DNA from 3 places in the Streptomyces sp. NPDC057474 genome. Region 2 is predicted to be linked to each of the others. Evidence: riboswitches for the same ligand, from Rfam matches in the RefSeq annotation. Region 2 holds a riboswitch; each other region holds the start of a gene.
What was found. A riboswitch is a leader RNA that binds a small molecule or an ion and turns the genes downstream of it on or off. The one in region 2 is predicted to bind cyclic di-AMP.
Positions count from the first base shown of each region.

Region 1 (7,399 bases), on a different contig from region 2:
CGGCTTCGAACTGAAGCTGGACTCGGGGGAGTTGTTCGCGGCACGGGCCGTCGTCGTGGCGAGCGGGCTGTTCGGGCTGGCGCATCTGCCGGCCGAGCTGGCGGGTGCGGCCGTGGACGGACCCGCCCCCACGGGGCCTGTCTCCCACAGCTCACAGCACCCCGAGCTGAGCCGGTTCAAGGACAGGGAACTGATCGTCGTGGGCGCGGGGCAGTCCGCCCTGGAGACGGCGGTACTGGCGGCCGAGGCCGGCGCGCGGGTGCGTGTGGTGGCGCGCGGCCGGGGCGCGGTGGCCTTCGGCGCGCCCCCGTGGAACCAGCCACGGCTGCGCCCCGAGTCGCCGTTCGGGCGGGCCTGGTCGCTGTACGTGCTCACCTATTACCCGCACCCGTACCGGTACCTGCCCGCGGCCACCCGGCACTTCCTGGTCCGCCGGGTGCTCGGGCCGCTCGGCGCGTGGTGGCTGCGGGAGCGGTTCGAGGGGCGGGTCGAGGTGCGGGAGGTGGAGCGGGTCGTGCGGGCCGGCGTCATCGACGGGCGTCCCCTGCTGGCCCTTCAGGGACACGAGGGCCGTATCGAGGAGGTGGCCGCGGACCATGTCATCGCGGCGACCGGGTACCGCGTCGACCTCGGGGCGATGGGGTTCCTGGGGCACGAACTCCGTACGGAGCTGCTGGTGAGCCGGGGTACGCCGGTGCTCGGTGCCGGGTTCCGGTCGTCGATACCGGGGTTGTACTTCACGGGGTTGCCGGCGGCGGCGTCGTACGGGCCGGTGATGCGGTTCGTGTGCGGGACGGAGTTCGCCTCGCCTCGGCTGGCTCGGCATCTTGCGGCGGCGCACGGGTGAGCCGGTTCCGGGATGAGCTCGCGCAGGGCGGTGCGTCGCGGGGTGTGGGTGCGTGGGGTTGTTCGCGCCCACGCGGCGGAGCCGCATGCCGATACAGCCCCGCGCCCCTGACGGCGCTGCCCCTGAGCGGCGGCGGTTGAGTACCCGTCGGTGAAGCACCACTGAACGGCGGTTCGGGAAAGGGATGTTGACGTTGGGGTGTGGTGGGGCTGTCGGGATGCCGGACGTCGTCCGGTTCGCGTCGAACCGATGGGGCGCCGCATCCGTATTCTCTGATCATGGCCGCACCCACCGCATATTCACTCATCGCCACTGACCTGGACGGAACGCTCCTGCGCAGTGACGACACCCTCTCCGACCGGTCCCTCGCCGCGCTGGCGCGGGCCACGGAGGCCGGTGCTCAGCACCTCGTGGTGACGGGACGGCCGGCGCCGAGAGTGCGCCCGCTGCTGGAGGACCTCGGCAGCAGGGGGCTCGCGGTGTGCGGACAGGGCGCGCAGTTGTACGACCACGGCGCGGACCGGCTGCTCTGGTCCGTCACCCTGGACAGAGAACTCGCCGAGACCGCGCTCGGCAAGATCGAGGCGGAAGTCGGACAGGTGTACGCCGCCGTCGACCAGGACGGGGTCGACGGCCTCACCCTGATCGAGCCCGGCTACCTCATGCCGCACCCCACGCTGCCCGCCGTACGGGTGCCGCGCCGGGACGACCTGTGGTGCGAGCCGATCAGCAAGGTGCTGCTGCGCCATCCCTATCTGTCCGACGACGAGTTGGCCTCGGCGGCGCGGATGGCGGTCGGTTCGCTGGCGACGGTCACCATGTCGGGGCCCGGCACCGTCGAACTCCAGCCATGCGGCATCACCAAGGCGACGGGCCTCGCCCTGGCCGCCGACCATCTCGGACTGACCCCGGACCGCACCATCGCCTTCGGTGACATGCCCAACGACATCCCGATGTTCGACTGGGCCGCGCACGGGGTCGCCATGGCCAACGCCCACCCCGAACTCAAGGCCGTCGCCGACGAGGTGACCCTCTCGAACGAGGACGACGGCATCGCGGTGGTGCTGGAGAAGCTCTTCCCCTGAGCGGCCGCCCCATTGAACAACTGTTCCCCTGGGCCCGCCGGCCCAGGGGAACAGGGTGAAGAAGGGGGAGCCGGAGGCTCAGTACGCCCCGAAGACGTTGTCGATCGAACCGTACCGATCGGCGGCGTAGTTGCATGCCGCCGTGATGTTCGCGACCGGGTCGTAGGGGTCGTACGGGGTGCCGGACACGTGGTACGCGGCGAACGTCGGGTCGATGACCTGGAGGAGGCCCTTCGACGGGGTGCCCGCGGCGGCGTTGGAGTCCCAGTTGTTGATGGCCTGCGGGTTGCCCGACGACTCGCGCATGATGTTGCGGTGGATCCCGTCGTACGTTCCGGGAATTCCCTTTTGCGCCATGATGTCCAGCGACTCGCGGATCCAGCCGTCGAGGTTGTTCGCGTACGTCGTGACCGACGCCTGCGTGGCCGTGGCGGTCTTGGACGCCGTGTCGCTCGCGGAGGACTTCGTGGTCGACGACTCAGGGGCCGTGGACGACTTCGTCCCCTTCAGCGTCAGCTTCAGGCCCGGGCGGATCAGTGCCGGGTTGTCGCCGATGGCCGCGCGGTTGTCCTTGTAGAGCCGCTGCCAGCCGCCCTTCGTGTGGTGCTTCCGCGCGATGGCGGAGAGCGTGTCACCGGAGACCACGGTGTAGGTCGTGGACTTGGCCTGCGCCGCGGCCGGCGCGGACTGCGGGGCCGACTGTACGGAGGTGACGGCCTGGGTCGGGGTGGCGGCGTTCGCGGTCGTGGCGACCGTGAGCGGGAGGGCCAGTGCGGCCCCGCCCGTTCCGGCGGCGACGATGCCACGGGTCAACGCGTTGCTTCTGGGGCGGCGGTGTTTGCCTGCGGGCATGGCGGATTCCTCTCCGTCGCCTGCGAGGTGAGCTGTCGGGTTCGGGCTGGAGATGCCCGGCCGCGCGCGTCGTCCCGGCGGTCGCTGTGCGTGCCGCGTCCGCTGGGCGTACTGCGCGTGGCTTCACCCCTAGCCGGTCCGGTGGGGAAATTCGGACCGGCGGCTTGCCTGGGTCCCCCGCTCCTGCCGTACGTGGATGAGTGGTGATGGATGGGGAGTCCGGGGCGGCGGCAGGATTCGGCGGTCCGTCCGGACGGGGTGTGAACGTATGCGAGAGCACACGACGGGAACAAGTCCCGGTTTGGCGGTTTGGTCCAGTTGACCTTGAGTTTGCTGCGATTCGACCCCGGTTCCGGGCACGGCTCGCGACTCAACTTGCCTACCGCAAAGGGAAAGTCGCCGGAGTGGGGCGGGGGTGCCATGCGGGATGCGGGTGACCCAACTCACGGGAGAAGTCGGGTGAAGTGCAGAGTAAGCGGCAAATCGGTCAACTCGGGCCGGGTGGAGGGGGTGTGCGGGAGGGGTGGAGGGGGCGTGCGCGGGAGGGGTGGGAGGGTGTGCCCGGGAGGTGCGAGGGGGCCGTGCGTGAGCGGGAAACGGTGGACGCGTGGGCGCGGTTTCGGCCGACCGCGGAGCGCGGAGGCGTCTCCGGGGGTGGGCCGGGTACTCGGGGCCGACCGTCGCGGGCGGGTGCGGCACGCGCGTCGGTGGGTATGGGCGCGTATCAGTTGATCAAGAATGTGGAGCGGCGGTCCCCTACCACTCGGGGCGAAGCCGTGGGCGCTCGTGGTGATCGAAAGGTGACCGGATACGCTGACTCGGGTGATGACAGCGACAGATCGACAAACTTTGTCATCGACCGTGAGAGCGACCTAGACCGACCGTGTGACCGTCAGTAGACGTCAGCAGACAGGAGAACCCTCGTGACCGTCGTCGAGCCGTTTGGGCTGAGCGCGCGGGACCAGGCTCTCGAAGCCGATGTCCAGGCCGGAATGGCGGCCGTCGAGGAGGGTCTGCTCGAGGCGACCAAGAGCGAGGTCCCGTTCATCCAGGAGGCCGCCCAGCATCTGCTGCGCGCGGGCGGCAAGCGGTTCCGGCCGCTGCTGGTGATGCTCGCGGCGCAGTTCGGTGACCCGTACGCGCCGGGTGTCGTGCCCTCGGCGGTGGTGGTCGAGCTGACGCATCTGGCCACGCTGTACCACGACGACGTGATGGACGAGGCCGAGGTGCGCCGGGGCGTGCCGAGCGCGAACGCCCGCTGGGACAACTCCCTGGCCGTGCTGACCGGTGACTTCCTCTTCGCCCGCGCCTCGCACGTCCTCGCCGACCTCGGTCCTGACGCCGTCCGCATCCAGGCGGAGGCCTTCGAACGGCTGGTCACCGGACAGATCCTGGAGACCGCGGGGCCGCGCGACGGACGCGACCCGATCGAGCACTACCTCGACGTGCTGGGCGGCAAGACCGGGTCGCTGGTCGCGGTCGCCGGGCGGCTCGGCGCGCTGATGGCGGGCGCCGATGAGACCGTGGTCGACGTGCTGACCCAGTACGGGGAGCGGCTCGGCGTCGCCTTCCAGCTCGCGGACGACGTCCTCGACATCGCCTCCGACTCGCACGAGTCCGGCAAGACCCCCGGCACGGATCTCCGTGAGGGTGTGCCGACCATGCCGGTGCTGCGGCTGCGCGAGCACGCGGGGCGGCTGGGGCTGCCGGACGACATCGCCCTCTGTGAACTGCTCGACTCCGACCTCACCGACGACGCGCGCCACGCCGAGGCGCTGGCCCGGCTGCGTGTCCACCCCGCGCTGGAGCAGGCCCGCCGCGACACGATCCGCTACGCGGAGGAGGCGCGGGCCGTACTGGCACCGCTGCCGGAATGCGACGCGAAGGCGGCGCTCGTGGAGCTGTGCGACGCGGTGGTGCACCGCGCCGGTTAGGCGCCGCGCCGGTTAGGCACCGTCGACTCCCGGGCTCGTCCGCAATCGCCGGACGGGCCCGATCAATCAACGCCCGGAAGCTGATGCAGGGGGCGTTGGCTGCGTTACGGGGAGAAAACGGAATCGCGGGGTCTTTCGTTGCATAAGCATCGCGTGGTAATCGCGGTGGCAATCGCGTGGTGAGGGTCTGATCTTCTCCGGCATCGCGGTGGCCACCGCGGCCGGTGTCGCCGCCGCCGTGATCCCGGCGGTCGCGGACAGCGGAAGCCGCGGGGGCGGGCAGGAGATCGCGGTGCAGCAAGGTGGGAACGCCGACGGCGACCTCTTCGGCGGCGCCGGCGCCGGGCGGGCCCGCCGTGGGGGACAAGGACGGCGCGGCACCGACAAGCAGCGCAGCCACCCGTTCGGATGACGGTACCCGGTCAAGCCTCCAAGCGCCGGGGGCTGCCGGCGAACACCGCCGAGATCCTCCGGCTCAACACCGTCGGCGGCGTCCCGCACAAGGCGGACTACGTGTTCGTCAATCGCTAGAGCGCCAGTTCGATCGACGGCGCCTCCCCCTGACGACCCCTACGGGTTGGGGGGAGGTGTCGCCTCGCTGTGTCATCCCGTAGCAGTACGTCGAGTTGAGCCCGGAGTCTGACGCTTCTCTCTGGCCGATTTGGTCAGATGGGTATCACCACTCCTCACCGATTCGGGTGAGAATGGCGGCTCCGAGTAGACGCCGCCGCCGACGACGGAGGTAAGGCACACATGGCACCGTACGAAACCGACGACAGCGCCCGGTCCGGCGACGCCGCCGCGCTCGCGGCCGAGGCCGAGGAGATGCGCTCGGCACGGCGACGCAAGGCCGCGCGGTACGTCGTCCCGGTCACCGTGCTGGGCGTGGCGGCCGCGACCATCGGGCTCGTCCCGGCCTTCGCCGGCTCCGGTGACCCCGATCTGCCGAAGATCAGCGCGCAGGAACTCATCGAGAAGATCGCCGCTTCGGACGTAGAGCAGGTGTCCGGCACGGTGAAGATCACCACGGATCTGGGCCTGCCCGACCTGGGCGGTCTCGCGGGCGGCCTCGCCTCGCAGGCGCCCTCCGGGGGCGACGGCGGATCGGCCGCCGACCCCTCCGCCAAGCTCCTCGAACTCGCCTCCGGCACCCACACGTTGCGGGTCGCCACCGACGGCCCGGACAAGCAGAAGCTGTCGCTGCTGGACGACGCCGCCGAGTACAGCGTCATCCACAACGGCGACGACCTGTGGGCCTACGACAGCGCCTCGAACGAGGTGTACCACGCGACCGACGCCGGTGAGGGCAAGGACCGCGAGGGTGAGGGCGGCAAGGGCAAGCACGCACCCGACGCCTCCGAGGACGTGCCCGCCACGCCTCAGAAACTGGCCGAGGAGGCCCTGAAGGCCGTCGACGACACCACATCCGTGACCGTCGACGGGACCGCGCAGGTCGCCGGACGGGACGCCTACAAGCTGGTGATCAAGCCGAAGCAGTCCGGTTCGACGGTCGGGGCGATCTCGATCGCCGTCGACGCGAAGACGGGGCTGCCGCTGAAGTTCACGCTCACCCCGACGAGCGGCGGCGCGGCCGTCGTGGACGCGGGCTTCACGAAGGTCGACTTCGGCAAGCCGAGCGCCTCGACGTTCGACTTCACTCCGCCGAAGGGCGCGAAGGTCACGGAGGCCGACGAGGTCGAGAAGTCGGGCGACCACGAGTCCGGCTTCGGCGACTCCGCGTTCGAGGAGTCCGGCAAGAACGGGGCGTCCAAGGACGGCAAGGGACTCAAGGAGGGCAAGGGACTCAAGGGCTCCGAGGGCTCCGGGGAGGAGTTCGCCAGCGGCCTCGACGGGCTGAAGACCATCGGCAAGGGCTGGAGCACCATCGCCGAGTTCGACAGCGGCGCCGAGGGCGGCATGCCCACCGGCGACGGCGACTCGTCCGGTGATGCCCGGGTCGACGGGTTCCTGAACTCCCTCGGCGACCAGGTCAAGGGCGAGTTCGGCTCGGGTACGGTCTTCAAGACCCGGCTGATCAACGTCCTCTTCACCGAGGACGGCAAGGTGTACGCGGGTGCCGTCACCAAGGACGCGCTGGTGAAGGCGGCCAACGCGGCGAAGTAGCGACGACTGACCGGTGGGCCGGGACGGCGAGACCGCTGTCCCGGCCCACCGGCCGTACCCGAGGGGAGCCATGACCGACGCAGCCATCCACACCCAGGGGCTGACCAAGACCTTCCGCGGCGGCCAGGTGGCCGTGGACCACCTGGAACTGACGGTTCCCAGCGGCAGCGTCTTCGGCTTCCTCGGCCCGAACGGCTCGGGCAAGACCACCACCATCCGCATGCTGATGGGTCTGATCGAGCCGACCTCGGGCACGGCCCGGGTCCTCGGCCGGCCCATGCCGTGCTCCACCCGGACCGTGCTCCCGCACGTGGGCGCCCTCATCGAGGGACCCGCGCTGTACGGGTTCCTCTCCGGCCGCGACAACCTGATCCGCTACGACTCCGCCGACCCGACCGCCGACCCGCGCACCCGGCGTACGCGGGTCGCGACCGCGCTCGACCGGGTGGGGCTCGGGGCCGCCGCCGGCAAGAAGGCGAAGGCGTACTCGCTGGGCATGAAACAGCGGCTGGGCCTCGCGGCGGCGCTGCTCCAGCCGCGCCGCCTCCTCGTCCTCG
Region 1 covers NZ_JBHVDX010000157.1:7,993-15,391, reverse strand. Annotated here, with positions in the region: gene ACFU53_RS32965 (NAD(P)-binding domain-containing protein) at 1-847, shown strand, start outside; gene ACFU53_RS32960 (Cof-type HAD-IIB family hydrolase) at 1,126-1,932, shown strand; gene ACFU53_RS32955 (transglycosylase SLT domain-containing protein) at 2,011-2,784, opposite strand; cyclic di-AMP (ydaO/yuaA leader) riboswitch at 2,789-2,997, opposite strand; gene ACFU53_RS32950 (polyprenyl synthetase family protein) at 3,708-4,718, shown strand; gene ACFU53_RS32945 (hypothetical protein) at 4,927-5,130, shown strand; gene ACFU53_RS32940 (hypothetical protein) at 5,127-5,249, shown strand; gene ACFU53_RS32935 (outer membrane lipoprotein carrier protein LolA) at 5,472-6,842, shown strand; gene ACFU53_RS32930 (ABC transporter ATP-binding protein) at 6,913-7,399, shown strand, end outside.
Region 1: it holds a riboswitch for cyclic di-AMP, as region 2 does, so the genes downstream of both, ACFU53_RS32955 (transglycosylase SLT domain-containing protein) here and ACFU53_RS18015 (transglycosylase family protein) in region 2, are expected to answer to the same signal.

Region 2 (7,399 bases):
GACTGGGCGGGGATGATGATCCGGCACGGCGGCGGCCCGCGTGGCGGTGTCGCGCGGTCGGTGAAGAAGATGCGCGGCTATCTTGGCGACCTCATCCGCCGCAAGCGAGAAGGCCTCACCGAGCACCCCGCCCCCGGCGAGGACCTCATCTCCGCGCTCATCCGCGCCTCCGACCACGGTGAGCACCTCACCGAGAACGAGGCCGCGGCGATGGCGTTCATCCTGCTGTTCGCCGGGTTCGAGACGACCGTCAACCTCATCGGGAACGGCACGTACGCCCTTCTCACCCATCCCGAGCAGCGCGCCCGTCTCCAGGCCTCCCTCGACGCCCAGGAGACCGCGCTGCTCGAAACCGGCGTCGAGGAACTCCTCCGCTACGACGGCCCCGTCGAGCTGGCCACCTGGCGCTTCGCGACCCAACCCCTCACCATCGGCGGGCAGGACATCGCCCCCGGCGACCCCGTCCTCGTCGTACTCGCGGCGGCCGACCGCGACCCGGCCCGCTTCGACGACCCCGACACCCTCGACCTCTCCCGCCGCGACAACCAGCACCTCGGCTACGGCCATGGCATCCACTACTGCCTGGGCGCCCCACTCGCCCGCCTCGAAGGCCAGACCGCGCTGGCGACGCTCCTCACCCGCCTCCCCGATCTGCGACTTGCAGTGGATTCAGCCGATTTGAGGTGGCGAGGAGGGCTCATCATGCGTGGATTGCGCACGCTTCCGGTGCAATTCACCCCGCAGGAGCGGCCCGTAAGCGGTCCGTAGCAGTACCCGGGCGGCCCGTAGCAGTACCCCATTCCGCGGCAGAAGATGACACTCCCTCAACTCTGTGATCTTCACGTGATCTGTGCTGCATTAACTTGTGACAACTGATCGACTGCCGATACGTTCACACGTCAGTGCGAAGGGGTCACCACACCCGTCGCACAGGCCCCTGCTGTCGTGTGAAAGGCAACCGCATGCTCTCCGGGAACGGTCGTCACCGTCGCCCCCGTCAGGCTCCGGCCCTCCTCGTCGCGGCCGGCGTGACCGGCTCGGCCATCGCGATCCCACTCCTCGGCGCCACCGGCGCGAGTGCGGCCAGCGGAACCACCTGGGACCAGGTGGCGGAGTGCGAGAGCGGCGCCTCCTGGAGCGCGGACACCGGGAACGGGCGCTACGGCGGCCTCCAGCTGACCCAGGCGAACTGGGAGAAGTACGGCGGCCTCGACTACGCGACAACCGCCGACCAGGCCAGCCGTTCCCAGCAGATAGCGGTGGCCGAGAAGGTGCTCGCCGACCAGGGCGTCGGTGTCTGGTCCACCTGCGGACTGCTCCACAATCTCGGCGGCGACTCCGGTTCCGCCGACGTGGACACGGGCGTCGCGGACGGCTCGGCGGGGTCGGGCAGTTCATCTGACTCGTCCGGTTCGTCTGATTCATCCACTTCCACCGACGAGGCCGAGTCGACAGACTCGGCCAAGTCCGCCGATTCGACCGGCTCCACCGGCTCCGGTGGAGCCGGCAGGTCGAGCGAATCGTCCGAAACATCAGAATCGCCGGAATCGTCCCCTGGTGTCTTCGAAGGTTCCACCAAGGCCGAAACCGGCACCGACTCGGACGACACCACGGACTCCGGCAGCGCCAACTCGGACAAGTCAGCACAGAGCGACAGCTCTTCGGCTGCCGATGACAGTGAAAGCGGCACCGGCCGCCATCGAGGCACCAGTGCCGACGAGGGTGCCGATGCGGACGCTGACGCCGACGCGGGCACGGACGCGGCCGACGGCTCCCGCGTCGACTCCACGCCCTCCGGCCGTCACGCCTCCCGTGACGGCGACGCGGCGCGAGAGGTCGCGGACGGCGCGTACACCGTCCGTGCGGGCGACAATCTGACGCGCATCGTGAACTCGCTCGGCCTGGATGGCGGGTGGCGGGAGCTGTACGCCGAGAACGAGGTCACGGTCGGAACTGACCCGGACCTTATCCTTCCCGGTCAGACCCTCGAAGTCGGTGCCGAAACGGGCGAAAAGTAGCGGCAGTTCGGGTCACGGTTCGCCCCTGAATGCCCGTTTTGATCTATGTGGGAGATGAATCACAGACCCCCTGATCGTCTTTGAAATTCGGGCAATCACCTGTTTACGGTCGTGACCGCTCGCCACAGCGGGCTCTTGCGGTCGGCACGCCGAATCCTGCCAGCGACCGCAAGGAACAGTCGTCGCGTCAAGCGCCGTAGGCAGGAGCGGGGGACCCAAGGTAAGTGCCGGGTCCGGCAGTTGCGGCCCTTCGGGGGCGTGCGTCCGGAACCGGCTTGGGGTGAAGCCGCGCAACGTCAGCCGAAAGGCGAGCGTGCGCGGCCGGGCAACTCAACCGGCCCGAACCCGACAGCTCACCTCGCAGGCGTCGGTGAGGGGATCACTCCATGCTGTTTTCCAGCAAGGGCAAGCACCGTCGCCCGTCCAAGGCGGCTCGTGCCATCGCCGTCGCCGGTGTCACCGGTGCCGCGGCCATCGCCGCCCCGCTGATGGCCGCCGGCAGCGCCTCCGCCGCCACCGCCTCCGAGTGGGACGCCGTCGCCCAGTGCGAGTCCGGCGGGAACTGGTCCATCAACACCGGCAACGGCTACTACGGCGGTCTGCAGTTCTCCGCCTCCACCTGGGCCGCCTTCGGCGGTACGCAGTACGCCTCCACCGCCAACCAGGCGAGCAAGGCCCAGCAGATCGCGGTCGCCGAGAAGGTCCTCGCGGGCCAGGGCAAGGGTGCCTGGCCGGTCTGCGGCGTCGGCCTGTCCGGCGCCTCGTACGACGGCGCCGCCGCCTCCAGCGGTAACTCGAACTCCAGCTCCTCCAGCTCGAACTCCGGCTCCTCCTCGCAGAAGAGCACCCAGGAGAGCACCGAGAAGAGCACCCAGGAGACCCGCGCCTCCCGCTCCTCCGAGCGCGCCACCGTCGAGACCCCCACCGGCAAGAAGGTCAAGAAGGGCGACGGCGAGTACAAGGTCGTCAGCGGTGACACCCTCAGCGCCATCGCCGAGGAGAAGAACGTCAAGGGTGGCTGGGAGAAGCTCTTCGAGCTGAACAAGGACATCATCGACGACGCCGACTTCATCTACCCGGGCCAGCAGCTCCACCTGAGCTGACCCACGGCGATCGCGACGGCCGCCGGACGCCTGCCATCCCCACGGCCGCCCCCACGGCCGGGCAGGCGGGGCAGGTTCAGCTGGGCCGAAAAATCAGGCCGCTCCCCAGCTGAACCACAGCCCGCTCACATCCGTGTCCTCCATAGTGAAGACCTCGTGAGGGCCGTCCCCCCGTCCCCACGGGCTCCCCGCCCCGGTGCGCATTCCCCCGTACGCACCGGGGCGGGGCTTTTCTTTGCCCGTCTCCCCGGGCCGCTCCCTCCTTCTGCCTCTCCTTCTGCTCTCCTTCCGCCTCTCCTTCCGTTCCTCCTTCTGTTCACTTTCTCGCCCACCCCCCTTTGTTCCGACCTGGAACAATAGGTACCGTCTCTCTGTCCACGGGACGGTCGGTCGGCTGCTGACGGCCCGGGGGCGGTTAGGCTCTAGTCGCAGGGCCCGTGGGCCCCGCACTTCCAGCGTCACATCCCATGAAGGAGATGCTCGTGCCGTCCATCGACGTCGTCGTAGCCCGGGAAATCCTGGACTCCCGAGGCAACCCCACGGTCGAGGTCGAGGTCGGCCTCGACGACGGCAGCACGGGTCGTGCCGCCGTTCCGTCCGGCGCCTCCACGGGTGCCTTCGAAGCCATCGAGCTCCGTGACGGCGACCCCAACCGCTATCTCGGCAAGGGCGTCGAGAAGGCCGTCCTCGCCGTGATCGAGCAGATCGGCCCGGAGCTCGTCGGCTACGACGCCACCGAGCAGCGCCTGATCGACCAGGCGATGTTCGACCTGGACGCCACCGACAACAAGGGCTCCCTCGGCGCCAACGCCATCCTCGGCGTCTCCCTCGCCGTCGCCCACGCCGCCTCCGAGGCCAGCGACCTCCCGCTCTTCCGGTACCTGGGCGGCCCGAACGCGCACCTGCTGCCCGTTCCGATGATGAACATCCTGAACGGCGGCTCGCACGCCGACTCCAACGTGGACATCCAGGAGTTCATGATCGCGCCCATCGGCGCGGAGTCCTTCTCCGAGGCCCTGCGCTGGGGCGCCGAGGTCTACCACACCCTCAAGAAGGTGCTGAAGACCAAGGGCCTGTCCACCGGCCTCGGCGACGAGGGCGGCTTCGCCCCGAACCTGGAGTCCAACCGCGCCGCCCTCGACCTCATTCTCGAGGCCGTCAAGGAGGCCGGTTACACCCCCGGCGAGCAGATCGCCCTCGCGCTGGACGTCGCCGCCTCCGAGTTCTACAAGGACGGCGTCTACACCTTCGAGGGCAAGGAGCGCTCCGCCGCCGAGATGACGGAGTACTACGCCGAGCTCGTCGAGGCGTACCCGCTCGTCTCCATCGAGGACCCGCTGTTCGAGGACGACTGGGCCGGCTGGAACGCCATCACCGAGAAGCTGGGCGACAAGGTCCAGATCGTCGGCGACGACCTCTTCGTCACCAACCCGGAGCGCCTCGCCCGCGGCATCGAGGAGGGCTCGGCCAACGCCCTGCTCGTCAAGGTCAACCAGATCGGCTCGCTGACCGAGACCCTGGACGCCGTCGAGATGGCCCAGCGCAACGGCTTCAAGTGCATGATGTCCCACCGCTCCGGCGAGACCGAGGACGTCACCATCGCCGACCTCGCCGTCGCCGTGAACTGCGGTCAGATCAAGACCGGCGCCCCGGCCCGCTCGGACCGCGTCGCCAAGTACAACCAGCTGCTGCGCATCGAGGAGATCCTCGACGACGCCGCGGTGTACGCCGGCCGCTCCGCCTTCCCCCGCTTCAAGGGCTGAGCCGTCAGCTGAGAGCCGTCAGCTGAGCCGTTATAGGGCCAAGCCTGAGCCAGTCGTACGTACGTCCCCGTACCGGTCCCGTACCGTGTGCGGGGACGTACGCACGTGGGAGACACGTACGCGCAGGAGAAGAAGGGGAAGCGGGACATGGCCGTGAAGGACCGGGACCGGGACCGTTTCTCCACCGCGACCCGGCTGAAGGTGCTCGGTGAGCAGACGGCGGCCCGGGTCTACCGCTCCCAGACCAAGCGCCAGGCCCGCCGCTCCCGGCTGACCGGCCGGGCCGCGCTGCTCGCCCTCGTCCTCTGCTCGATGATCGTGGCGCTCGCCTATCCCATAAGGCAGTACGTCTCCCAGCGCGCCGAGATCGCCGACTCGCAGCGGCAGCGCCAGGAGGCGCGCGAGCGGGTCGAGGAGTTGCGCGACCTCAAGGCGCGCTGGCAGGACGACGCGTACGCCGAGCAGCGCATCCGGGAGCGGCTGCACTATGTGATGCCGGGCGAGACCGGCTACACCATGATCGACCCGGACGCGGCGAAGCAGTCCCGTACGACGCAGGGGGCGGCCGACCGCCCCTGGTACACCAATGTCTGGGACGGGGTCGACAAGGCCGACGCCGCCGACAGCTGAACGGCCACCCCGTGACCGTGAACCGATGAGCCACACCGAGGACTTGAGTAGCAGGTTATGCAGACCCCTCCGCCGCCCACCCCGCGCACCGAGCCGACCGACGCCGATGTCGAGGCCTTCCAGCAGCAGCTCGGGCGCCCGCCGCGCGGGCTGCGCGCGATCGCGCACCGCTGCCCCTGCGGGCAGCCGGATGTCGTCGAGACGGCGCCGCGCCTCCCGGACGGCACGCCCTTCCCCACGACGTACTACCTGACGTGCCCGCGCGCCGCCTCCGCGATCGGCACGCTGGAGGCGAACGGCGTGATGAAGGAGATGACGGAGCGGCTGGCGACGGACCCCGAGCTGGCCGCCGCGTACCGGGCCGCGCACGAGGACTACATCGCCCGCCGCGACGAGATCGAGGTCCTGGAGGGCTTCCCGAGCGCGGGCGGCATGCCGGACCGTGTGAAGTGCCTGCACGTCCTCGTCGGGCACTCGCTGGCCGCCGGTCCCGGCGTCAACCCGCTGGGCGACGAGGCGATCGCGATGCTCCCGGAGTGGTGGGCGAAGGGCCCGTGCGTGGTGTCCGCGCAGGAGCCGTCGAAGGAGGACGACAAGTGACCCGTGTCGCCGCCGTCGACTGCGGTACGAACTCCATCCGGCTCCTCGTCGCCGACGCCGATCCGGCCACCGGTGAACTCGTCGAGCTGGACCGGCGGATGACCATCGTCCGGCTCGGCCAGGGCGTGGACCGTACGGGCCGGCTGGCCCCCGAGGCGCTGGAGCGGACCTTCGTGGCCTGCCGGGAGTACGCGGCGGTCATCAAGGAGCTCGGCGCCGAGCGGGTCCGCTTCGTGGCCACCTCCGCCTCCCGCGACGCCGAGAACCGGGACGAGTTCGTCCGCGGTGTGTTCGACATCCTCGGCGTCGAGCCCGAGGTGATCTCCGGCGACCGGGAAGCCGAGTTCTCCTTCACCGGCGCGACCAAGGAACTGAAGGGGCGCGCCGACCTCGACAGGCCGTACCTGGTCGTGGACATCGGCGGCGGCTCGACCGAGTTCGTCGTCGGCGACGACGAGGTGCGCGGCGCCCGGTCCGTGGACATCGGCTGCGTACGGCTGACCGAGCGGCACCTCGTACGGGACGGGGCCGTCGTCGACCCGCCGCGACCGGAGCAGATCGCCGCGATCCGCGCCGACATCGAGGCCGCGCTGGACCTCGCCGAGCGGAGCGTCCCCCTGCGGGAGGCGCACACCCTCGTCGGGCTCGCCGGCTCGGTCACCACCCTGTCCGCGATCGCCCAGGACCTGCCCGCGTACGACTCGGTGGCCATCCACCACTCCCGGATCTCCTACGAGCGGGTCCGCGAGATCACCGAGTGGCTGCTGCGGTCCACGCATGCCGAGCGGGAGGCGGTCCCGTCGATGCATCCAGGGCGGGTGGACGTGATCGCGGCGGGGGCCCTCGTCCTCCTCTCGATCATGGAGCGGATCGGGGCGGCCGAGGTCGTGGTGAGCGAACACGACATTCTGGACGGAATCGCCTGGTCCGTGGCGTGAGTCCGGCTTGGGTGCGGCTTGAGTCCCGGGCGGGTATCGGGGCTCTCCCAGCCGCACTGCGTGGCTTGTGAGCAAGTGTTTACTACTCGCCGGTAGCCTCGCCTGAGCTGTTCGGATAACGTATGAGCGCGTCCGAGGGGTGCTCCGGCATCCCTCGTCGACCCGCCGCCCGGAAACTTCGTGAAGTTCTTCACAAGAGAATCGGCCCAGTTGAGCGATGTTTTGAGGCTCCGCAGAGGCTTCGGGGTTTCCGAGGAGTCCACAGGGCGCCGTGGAGGGGGTTTCGCCGGGGCCTCGTCCGGGTGAAAACAGGGGCCGATTCGAGGGGCCCTCAGGGGGTCCGAGAA
Region 2 covers NZ_JBHVDX010000055.1:11,993-19,391, reverse strand. Annotated here, with positions in the region: gene ACFU53_RS18025 (cytochrome P450) at 1-768, shown strand, start outside; gene ACFU53_RS18020 (transglycosylase family protein) at 963-2,018, shown strand; cyclic di-AMP (ydaO/yuaA leader) riboswitch at 2,201-2,400, shown strand; gene ACFU53_RS18015 (transglycosylase family protein) at 2,405-3,121, shown strand; gene eno (phosphopyruvate hydratase) at 3,604-4,884, shown strand; gene ACFU53_RS18005 (septum formation initiator family protein) at 5,032-5,514, shown strand; gene ACFU53_RS18000 (DUF501 domain-containing protein) at 5,572-6,114, shown strand; gene ACFU53_RS17995 (exopolyphosphatase) at 6,111-7,052, shown strand.

Region 3 (7,399 bases), on a different contig from region 2:
CGAGATCGGCCAGACGGACCGTACGGGCGTGGAGGTCGTCGGGGAGGCGCCCGACGTCGACCAGGCGGTCTCGGTGATCACGAGTACGCGGCCAGAGGTGGTGCTCCTGGACGTGCATCTGCCCGGCGGCGGTGGGGTCGAAGTCCTGCGCCGCTGTTCGGCGTTGATGGCGGACGCCGAGCAGCCCGTGCGATTCCTCGCGCTGTCCGTGTCGGACGCGGCGGAGGACGTGATCGGCGTGATCCGGGGCGGTGCGCGAGGCTATGTCACCAAGACGATCACTGGCTCCGACCTGGTCGACTCCATCTTCCGGGTCCAGGAAGGCGACGCGGTCTTCTCCCCGCGCCTGGCCGGCTTCGTCCTCGACGCCTTCGCCTCCACCGACGCCCCGCCCGTCGACGAGGACCTCGACCGGCTCACCCAGCGAGAGCGCGAGGTGCTGCGCCTCATCGCCCGCGGCTATGCGTACAAGGAGATCGCCAAGCAGCTCTACATCTCCGTGAAGACGGTGGAGTCCCATGTCTCCGCCGTGTTGCGGAAGTTGCAGCTTTCCAACCGCCATGAGCTGACGAGGTGGGCGACGGCACGACGCTTGGTCTGAGCGAGGGGGCACCACGGCTGCCGATGTGTCGCTGGTACGGCCGTCGGGTCACCGCTGATGCCGGCCGAGGGATGACCTGAGGGCGACGGGCGGGCGGGTTGGCGCTCCCCGCTCGCCACCGGTGCGTCAGCTCGCCGAAGCCGTGTGATTCGCCGCCAGGCCGTCGAGGAGGGCCTTGAGGCCCAGTTCGCAGGTCCGGTCTGGGGCGGCGTTGTGCTCGGTGGCGGCGGAGGCGTCCAGGCGGGTGCGGAGCGGGGGAAAGACCATGGCGACCTCGGTCGCCTTGGCCATGGTGTCCCGCATCAACTCGGCGGCGGGGGCGTATTTCGGCTAGGGCGGACCAGGTCGGTCATCACAGGTGGCCAGGTCGGTCCGGCTGAACTCGGCGGCCGGTCGTCGGGCCACCGCCTTGAAGAACGTGTAGTGGAACGTGCCGGTGGCGTCCGTAGCGGTGCGGCGCAGGTCGGCGACGCCTCGGGCCCAGTCCGACGGGTGTCGTCAGGTCGGCGGCCAGGGCGTCCTCGCGCACGGACTCGATCATGGCGGTGAAGGTGTCGAGGGTGAAGGCCTTCACCAGGGCGGGGCGGGAGCGGTCGGTGTAGACCGTGCGGGGGTGGACGGTGATGTGGTCGTAGCCCGAGGCTGTGAGGAGGGGGTGGAGTTGGCGGCCTACCAGGGCGTTGCCGCCCCCTGTGGACTGGAGCTGGACCAGACAGTCGACGGCGGCACGGGCGTACGGGCTGTCGGGGTGGAAGAACGCCGAACCGTGGTCGCCCTCGATCACGGTCAGGGTGCCGCCCGGCCGTAGGACGCGGCGCAGGGCGGCGAGGGCCCGGTGCGGGGAGGCGAGGTGTTCCAGGACGAAGCAGACGAAGACGTGGTCGAACTCGGCGTCAGGGAACGGGGGTTCGAAGAGGTCTGTCTGGAGCCATGTCACCTGGGCCTCCGGCACCTGAGCCGTCACCCGCGCACGAGCCAGCGCCAACGAGGCAGCCGACACGTCCACCGCCGTGAACCGCGCCTCGGGGCTCGCCACGACCAGGTGGACCGTCTGGGCGCCGACCCCGCAACCGACCTCCAGGACCTTGGCGCCCGCCGGGTACGTCGTGTCGTGGTGGAGGCGGTCGGAGAGGGCGTCGGCCTGGTCGGCGAGGCGGCGGGACTCGTGGGTGGAGTAGCCGTGGACGTAGTTGTCGATGTCGATGTCGTCGAGGGAGCCGGATATGGGCAGGGGGTGGGGTGCGGATGTGGACGCAGTGGTCTTCATGAGGAGTGAGCCTCGTTCGGGAGGGGGGCTGCGAACAGGGCCAATGGGGAGTGGCGTAAGGGGACCAATCCGACCGGCCCGAGCCGCCCAGCTCAAGGGAGGCGGCCCGATCCTGCCAGCTCAAGCCGCCCGGCTAAAAGCCGCCCGGCTAAAAGCCGCCCGGCCCGCGCCGCCCGGCCCGCGCCGCCCGGCCCGCGCCGCCCGGCCCGCGCCGCCCGGCTCAGGCCACCCGCGTGGCCCCCGCGTACGGCATCTCGTCGAGAGGTGCCACGCGTACCGGGGCCGACGGGTTCGGGGCGTGGATCATCTGGCCGTTGCCGATGTAGATGCCCACGTGGCTGATGCCGGAGTAGTAGAAGACGAGGTCGCCGGGGCGGAGTTCGGAGCGGGCGACGCGGCGGCCGGCGTTGATCTGGGAGTAGGTGGTGCGGGGGAGGGAGACGCCGGCGGCGCGGTAGGCCGCCAGGGTGAGGCCGGAGCAGTCGAAGGCGTTGGGGCCGGTAGCGCCCCAGACGTAGGGGCTGCCGAGCTTGGAGTAGGCGTAGGAGATGGCCGCAGCGGCGCGGGAGTTGGGGGCGTCGGTGGTGGCGGAGGCGGGGGAGACCGGGCCGGTGAGGCCGCGCCGGGACGAGGCGGAGGAGCGCGAGGTGTGACCCGCGGTGCCGCCCGGGGTGTCCAACCGCGTGCTGTCCTCGGTGGTGAGCCGGCCGAGCAGCTGTCGCGCGTCGCTCAGCTTGGAGGTGACGGTCTTCTTGTGCCGCTTCAGCTCCGTCTGCCGGGTCTTGAGCGTACCCAGTTCGACGCGGGCGGCCCCGCGCAGCCGTTCGATCTCCAGCAACTGCTTCCGTACGCTCGCCACGTCGGCCGAGTGGCGGCTGCCGACGCGCTCGGCGAGGGCGGCGCCGTCCAGGTACTGGTCCGGGTCGGCGGAGAGCGCGAGCTGCCAGGAGGGGTCCATGCCCCCACCCCGGTACTGCGCCGCGGCCAGCGAACCGAGCTTGTCCCGTGCCGAGTTGAGCCGCTCGGTGCGGCGGGCGGCCTGGTCGCGCAGCTCTTCGAGGTTCTCCTGCGCCTTGTCGGCCTTCTCCTTCGCGCCGTTGTACTTCTCGGTGGCGACCTCAGCCTCTTGGTACAGCTTGTCCACCTTCGCCTTGACCTGGTCAGGCGTGAGCTGTGGATCGGCGTGCCCGGTGCCGTCGAAACCGGTCGCGGTCGCCGCGCCCGCGAGGGCGAACGTCGCGGCCGTGCGGACCGTATGGCCGCCGAGTGAGCGCTGTCTGGGCTTGCGGTGCGCTGCCATGTGGAGTCCACGTCCTCTCCGTACGACCGCCGTCCGCAGTACGAACATCGTCTGTCCGTACGGACCGCCTGGGGGGAGCGGTTACGCGTCCGGCGGCGGCCCGCACAGGGGGAGCGGGACGCCGCCGGACCTTCTCGGCGGTGGTGTCCGACTGCCGCCCCTGGCCCGGGCGGCGGTGGGGAGCCGGTCACCTGAGGGAGGACGCTAAACCTGGCTGTGACGGCACGGTAACGCGTTGTACGGAAGTGGCGTGCACCGACCATGAGGTGACCGTATGTGACCGTGATCCCGCCCTGGCGCCGCCGACTTCACGCTGTGCGATGACCGATGCGGCCATTTCGGACCGGTCGGGGGTGCGGCGGTGCTATGCGGCGCATATACGCAAGATCATCACAGCGTCGGACGTCCCGAAGCGCCACCCTCAGTGCCCCCGGTGAACTTGCTGTGCCCGCCCCGGTCCCGTCGGAGTACGGGTCTCTCATTAGGCTCCGCGCATGGACGTACTCATCCACATCCTCGTCGCCCTCCACATCATCGGCATCGCCTCCCTCCTGGGCGGCTTCCTCACCCAGATGAAGGCCATGGGCCAGGGCACCGCCCGCTTCGTCCCCGCCATGCTTCACGGCGCCCTCACCATGCTCGTCACGGGCGTGCTCCTCGTCGGCCTCAACCAGGCCGACGACCAGCCCGTCAACAACATCAAGATCGGCGTCAAGCTGGCACTGCTGATCGTGATCCTTGGGCTGGTCTACGTGAAACGGGACGAGGAGGCGGTGGAGAAGCCGCTGTTCGGCCTGGTGGGCGCGCTGACCACCGCGAACATCTTCATCGCGGTGCTCTGGACCTGAGGGCTCGCGCCCCTCCGCGAACCGTGCCGTTACGCCGGCCGCACCACGCTGTGGATCGACGACTCCCCGTCGTAGAACACCGACTCCTCGCGGACGTACGCGCCCGGCTTCGGGGCGTGGATCATCATGCCGTTGCCGATGTAGAGGCCGACATGGCCGATGTTGTCGTAGAAGAAGACGAGGTCACCGGGTCTGGCGTTGGCGAGGGAGACGGTGGTGCCGGCGGTGGCCTGGTCGTAGGTGATGCGGGGGAGGTCGACGCCGGCGGCCTTCCAGGCGGCCTGGGTGAGGCCGGAGCAGTCGTAGGAGCCGGGGCCGGTGGCGCCCCAGACGTACGGCTTGCCGATCTGTGCGCGGGCGAAGGTCAGGGCCTTGGCGGCCTTCGAGGCGTAGGTGGAGTCCTCGGCCGGAGCGGCGGTCTCGGTGGACGTCTCCGAGCCGGTGGAGGTCTCCTCCCGGGTTCCCTGGGTTCCCTGGGTGCTCTGGGTGCTCTGGGCTCCTTGGGTCTCCTGGGTCGTCGTCTGCGCCGCCTGCTGTCGCGCGAGCTCCTCCGCCTTGCGGTCGGCCTCCTCCTGCTCGCGCTGTTCGATCGCGGCGAGCCGGGCCTTCTCCTCGGCGGTGAGGGTGGAGAGCAGTTCGCGGGCCTCGGCGAGCTTCGCCTGGACCTTGGCCTTGCTGGTCTTGAGGGCGTTCTGTGACTCGGTGAGCTGTTCGAGGCTGTCGCTCGCCTCCTGGCGCTGCTCCGTCGCCTCGGCCTGCTGGGTGACGTACGCGTCGACGGTGTCCTTCTGACGGCCCGTCAACCGGTCCATCAGCTGGTTCTGGTCGAAGTAGTCCTGTGGGTTGTCCGCCAGGAGCAGCGAGGCCTGGTTGGGGGCGGCCGCGCCCGTGCGGTACTGGGCCGCGGCGAACGAACCCAGTTCCTCCCGCGCCCCGTTGAGCTTCTCCGTACGCTTGGCGACGTCGTCGAGGAGGGTGTCGACCTTCTTCTTCTGCTTGGTCGTTTTCTCCTTGGCCGCGTTGTAGCTCTCGGTCGCCGAACCGGCCTGGCGGTAGAGGTCGTCGACCTTCTTCTCGACTTCCTCCAGGCTCGGCTTGTCGTCGGTCGACGGGGCGGCTGTGGCCGTCTGGGAGAGCAGGGCCACGGAGGTGAGGGCGGCCGTGGCGAGAGCAGGGGTGCGTATGCCCACGCGCGTTCCGGCAGGACGCGGCTTGCGGTGCGGCGCCATGGTTCGGCGTCTCCTTCCGTAGTCCGCCTACCGAGTTAGCTGTCGGGTTCGGGCGCAAGCTTCGGAAGGTTTGCCCTACGACCCTTGCCGCCTGCGGCGGTCGGGTCGATTCACCCCAGAGGTCGGTGGGTCCCCGGCTCCGGCTGCCACGGGAGGCGTACCGGACTCGGCGGAGGCCGTGCGGCCCGGCGACGTTCGCCGGTTGGGTCGTACGGCCTAGCGAAACGCTAGCCAACTCGTGTGGCCCGTGTGAAGGTTGATGGTCGATATGCCCGATACGTTTTCGTGACCTTAGCCTCTTCGGCACGGCAGGCGGTATTCTCGATCGCTCATCGTTGTGGGGTGATCGCGGTGAGTGGTGAAGGTGGACTTCCCGGGGTGGCCTCCCGCTGTCAGTGGGGGCGCCTAGACTCGGAGAGCGATGAGCAGCCTCTTTGACGACAGCTTCCTGGCGGACCTCCAGGCCCCGCGCGGCCGCGCGGAGGAACCCCCGCCGCCACCCGAGGACGATCACGTACCGGAGCCGCTTCCGGACGATCTGTTCGGCGGGAAGTTCGACGTGCCACCGGACCGGGACGCGTACTACCGCGACGGCGCCCCCCGCCCCGCCCTCGACGCGGCGGCGCTCCTGGACGGGCTGAACGAGAACCAGCGCGCGGCCGTGGTCCACGCGGGCTCGCCCCTGCTCATCGTGGCCGGCGCCGGCTCCGGCAAGACCCGTGTGCTCACCCACCGCATCGCACACCTGCTCGGCGAGCGGAATGTCCACCCGGGCCAGATCCTCGCGATCACCTTCACCAACAAGGCCGCGGGCGAGATGAAGGAGCGCGTCGAGCAACTCGTCGGACCGCGCGCCAAAGCGATGTGGGTCATGACCTTCCACAGCGCGTGCGTACGGATCCTCCGGCGCGAGTCGAAGAAGCTCGGCTTCACGTCCTCCTTCTCGATCTACGACGCCGCCGACAGCAAGCGGCTGATGGCGCTCGTCTGCCGTGATCTGGACCTCGATCCGAAGCGTTTCCCGCCCAAGTCCTTCAGCGCCAAGATCTCGAACCTCAAGAACGAGCTGATCGACGAGGAGGACTTCGCCGCCCAGGCCGCCGACGGCTTCGAGAAGACCCTCGCCCAGGCCTACGCGATGTACCAGTCCCGTCTCCGCGAGGCGAACGCGCTCGACTTCGACGACCTGATCATGACGACGGTCAATCTGCTGCGCGCCTTCCCGGACGTCGCCGAGCACTACCGCCGCCGCTTCCGCCACGTCCTCGTCGACGAGTACCAGGACACCAACCACGCCCAGTACGCCCTGGTCAGAGAGTTGGTCGGCACCTCCGAGCACTCGGTCGACGTTCCGCCCACCGAGTGGGACGTACCCCCCGCCGAGCTCTGCGTCGTGGGTGACGCCGACCAGTCGATCTACGCCTTCCGCGGCGCGACCATCCGCAACATCCTCCAGTTCGAGGAGGACTACCCGGACGCGACGACGATCCTGCTGGAGCAGAACTACCGCTCCACCCAGACCATCCTGAGCGCGGCCAACGCGGTCATCGAGCGCAACGAGTCCCGCCGCCCCAAGAACCTGTGGACCAACGCGGGCGCGGGTGCGCAGATCACCGGCTATGTCGCCGACACCGAGCACGACGAGGCCCAGTTCGTCGCCGACGAGATAGACCGACTGACGGACGCGGGCGACGCGAAGGCCGGAGACGTCGCCGTCTTCTACCGTACGAACGCCCAGTCCCGTGTCTTCGAAGAGGTCTTCATCCGCGTCGGCCTGCCCTACAAGGTCGTCGGTGGCGTCCGTTTCTACGAGCGCAAAGAAGTCCGGGACGTCCTCGCATATCTGCGCGTCCTGGCCAACCCGGAGGATTCGGTCCCGCTGCGCCGTATCCTCAACGTGCCCAAGCGCGGCATCGGTGACCGCGCGGAGGCGATGATCGACGCCCTCTCGCAGCGCGAGAAGATCAGCTTCCCGCAGGCGCTGAAGCGTGTCGACGAGGCGTACGGCATGGCGGCTCGGTCGACGAACGCCGTCAAGCGGTTCACCACGCTGATGGAGGACCTGCGGACCATCGTCGAGTCCGGCGCCGGACCCGCGACCATCCTGGAGGCGGTCCTCGAACGCACCGGCTATCTGGCCGAGTTGCAGGCCTC
Region 3 covers NZ_JBHVDX010000075.1:11,979-19,377, forward strand. Annotated here, with positions in the region: gene ACFU53_RS21855 (LuxR C-terminal-related transcriptional regulator) at 1-601, shown strand, start outside; gene ACFU53_RS21860 (hypothetical protein) at 728-892, opposite strand; gene ACFU53_RS21865 (L-histidine N(alpha)-methyltransferase) at 954-1,868, opposite strand; gene ACFU53_RS21870 (NlpC/P60 family protein) at 2,089-3,168, opposite strand; gene ACFU53_RS21875 (hypothetical protein) at 3,663-4,016, shown strand; gene ACFU53_RS21880 (NlpC/P60 family protein) at 4,046-5,245, opposite strand; cyclic di-AMP (ydaO/yuaA leader) riboswitch at 5,254-5,427, opposite strand; gene pcrA (DNA helicase PcrA) at 5,667-7,399, shown strand, end outside.
Region 3: it holds a riboswitch for cyclic di-AMP, as region 2 does, so the genes downstream of both, ACFU53_RS21880 (NlpC/P60 family protein) here and ACFU53_RS18015 (transglycosylase family protein) in region 2, are expected to answer to the same signal.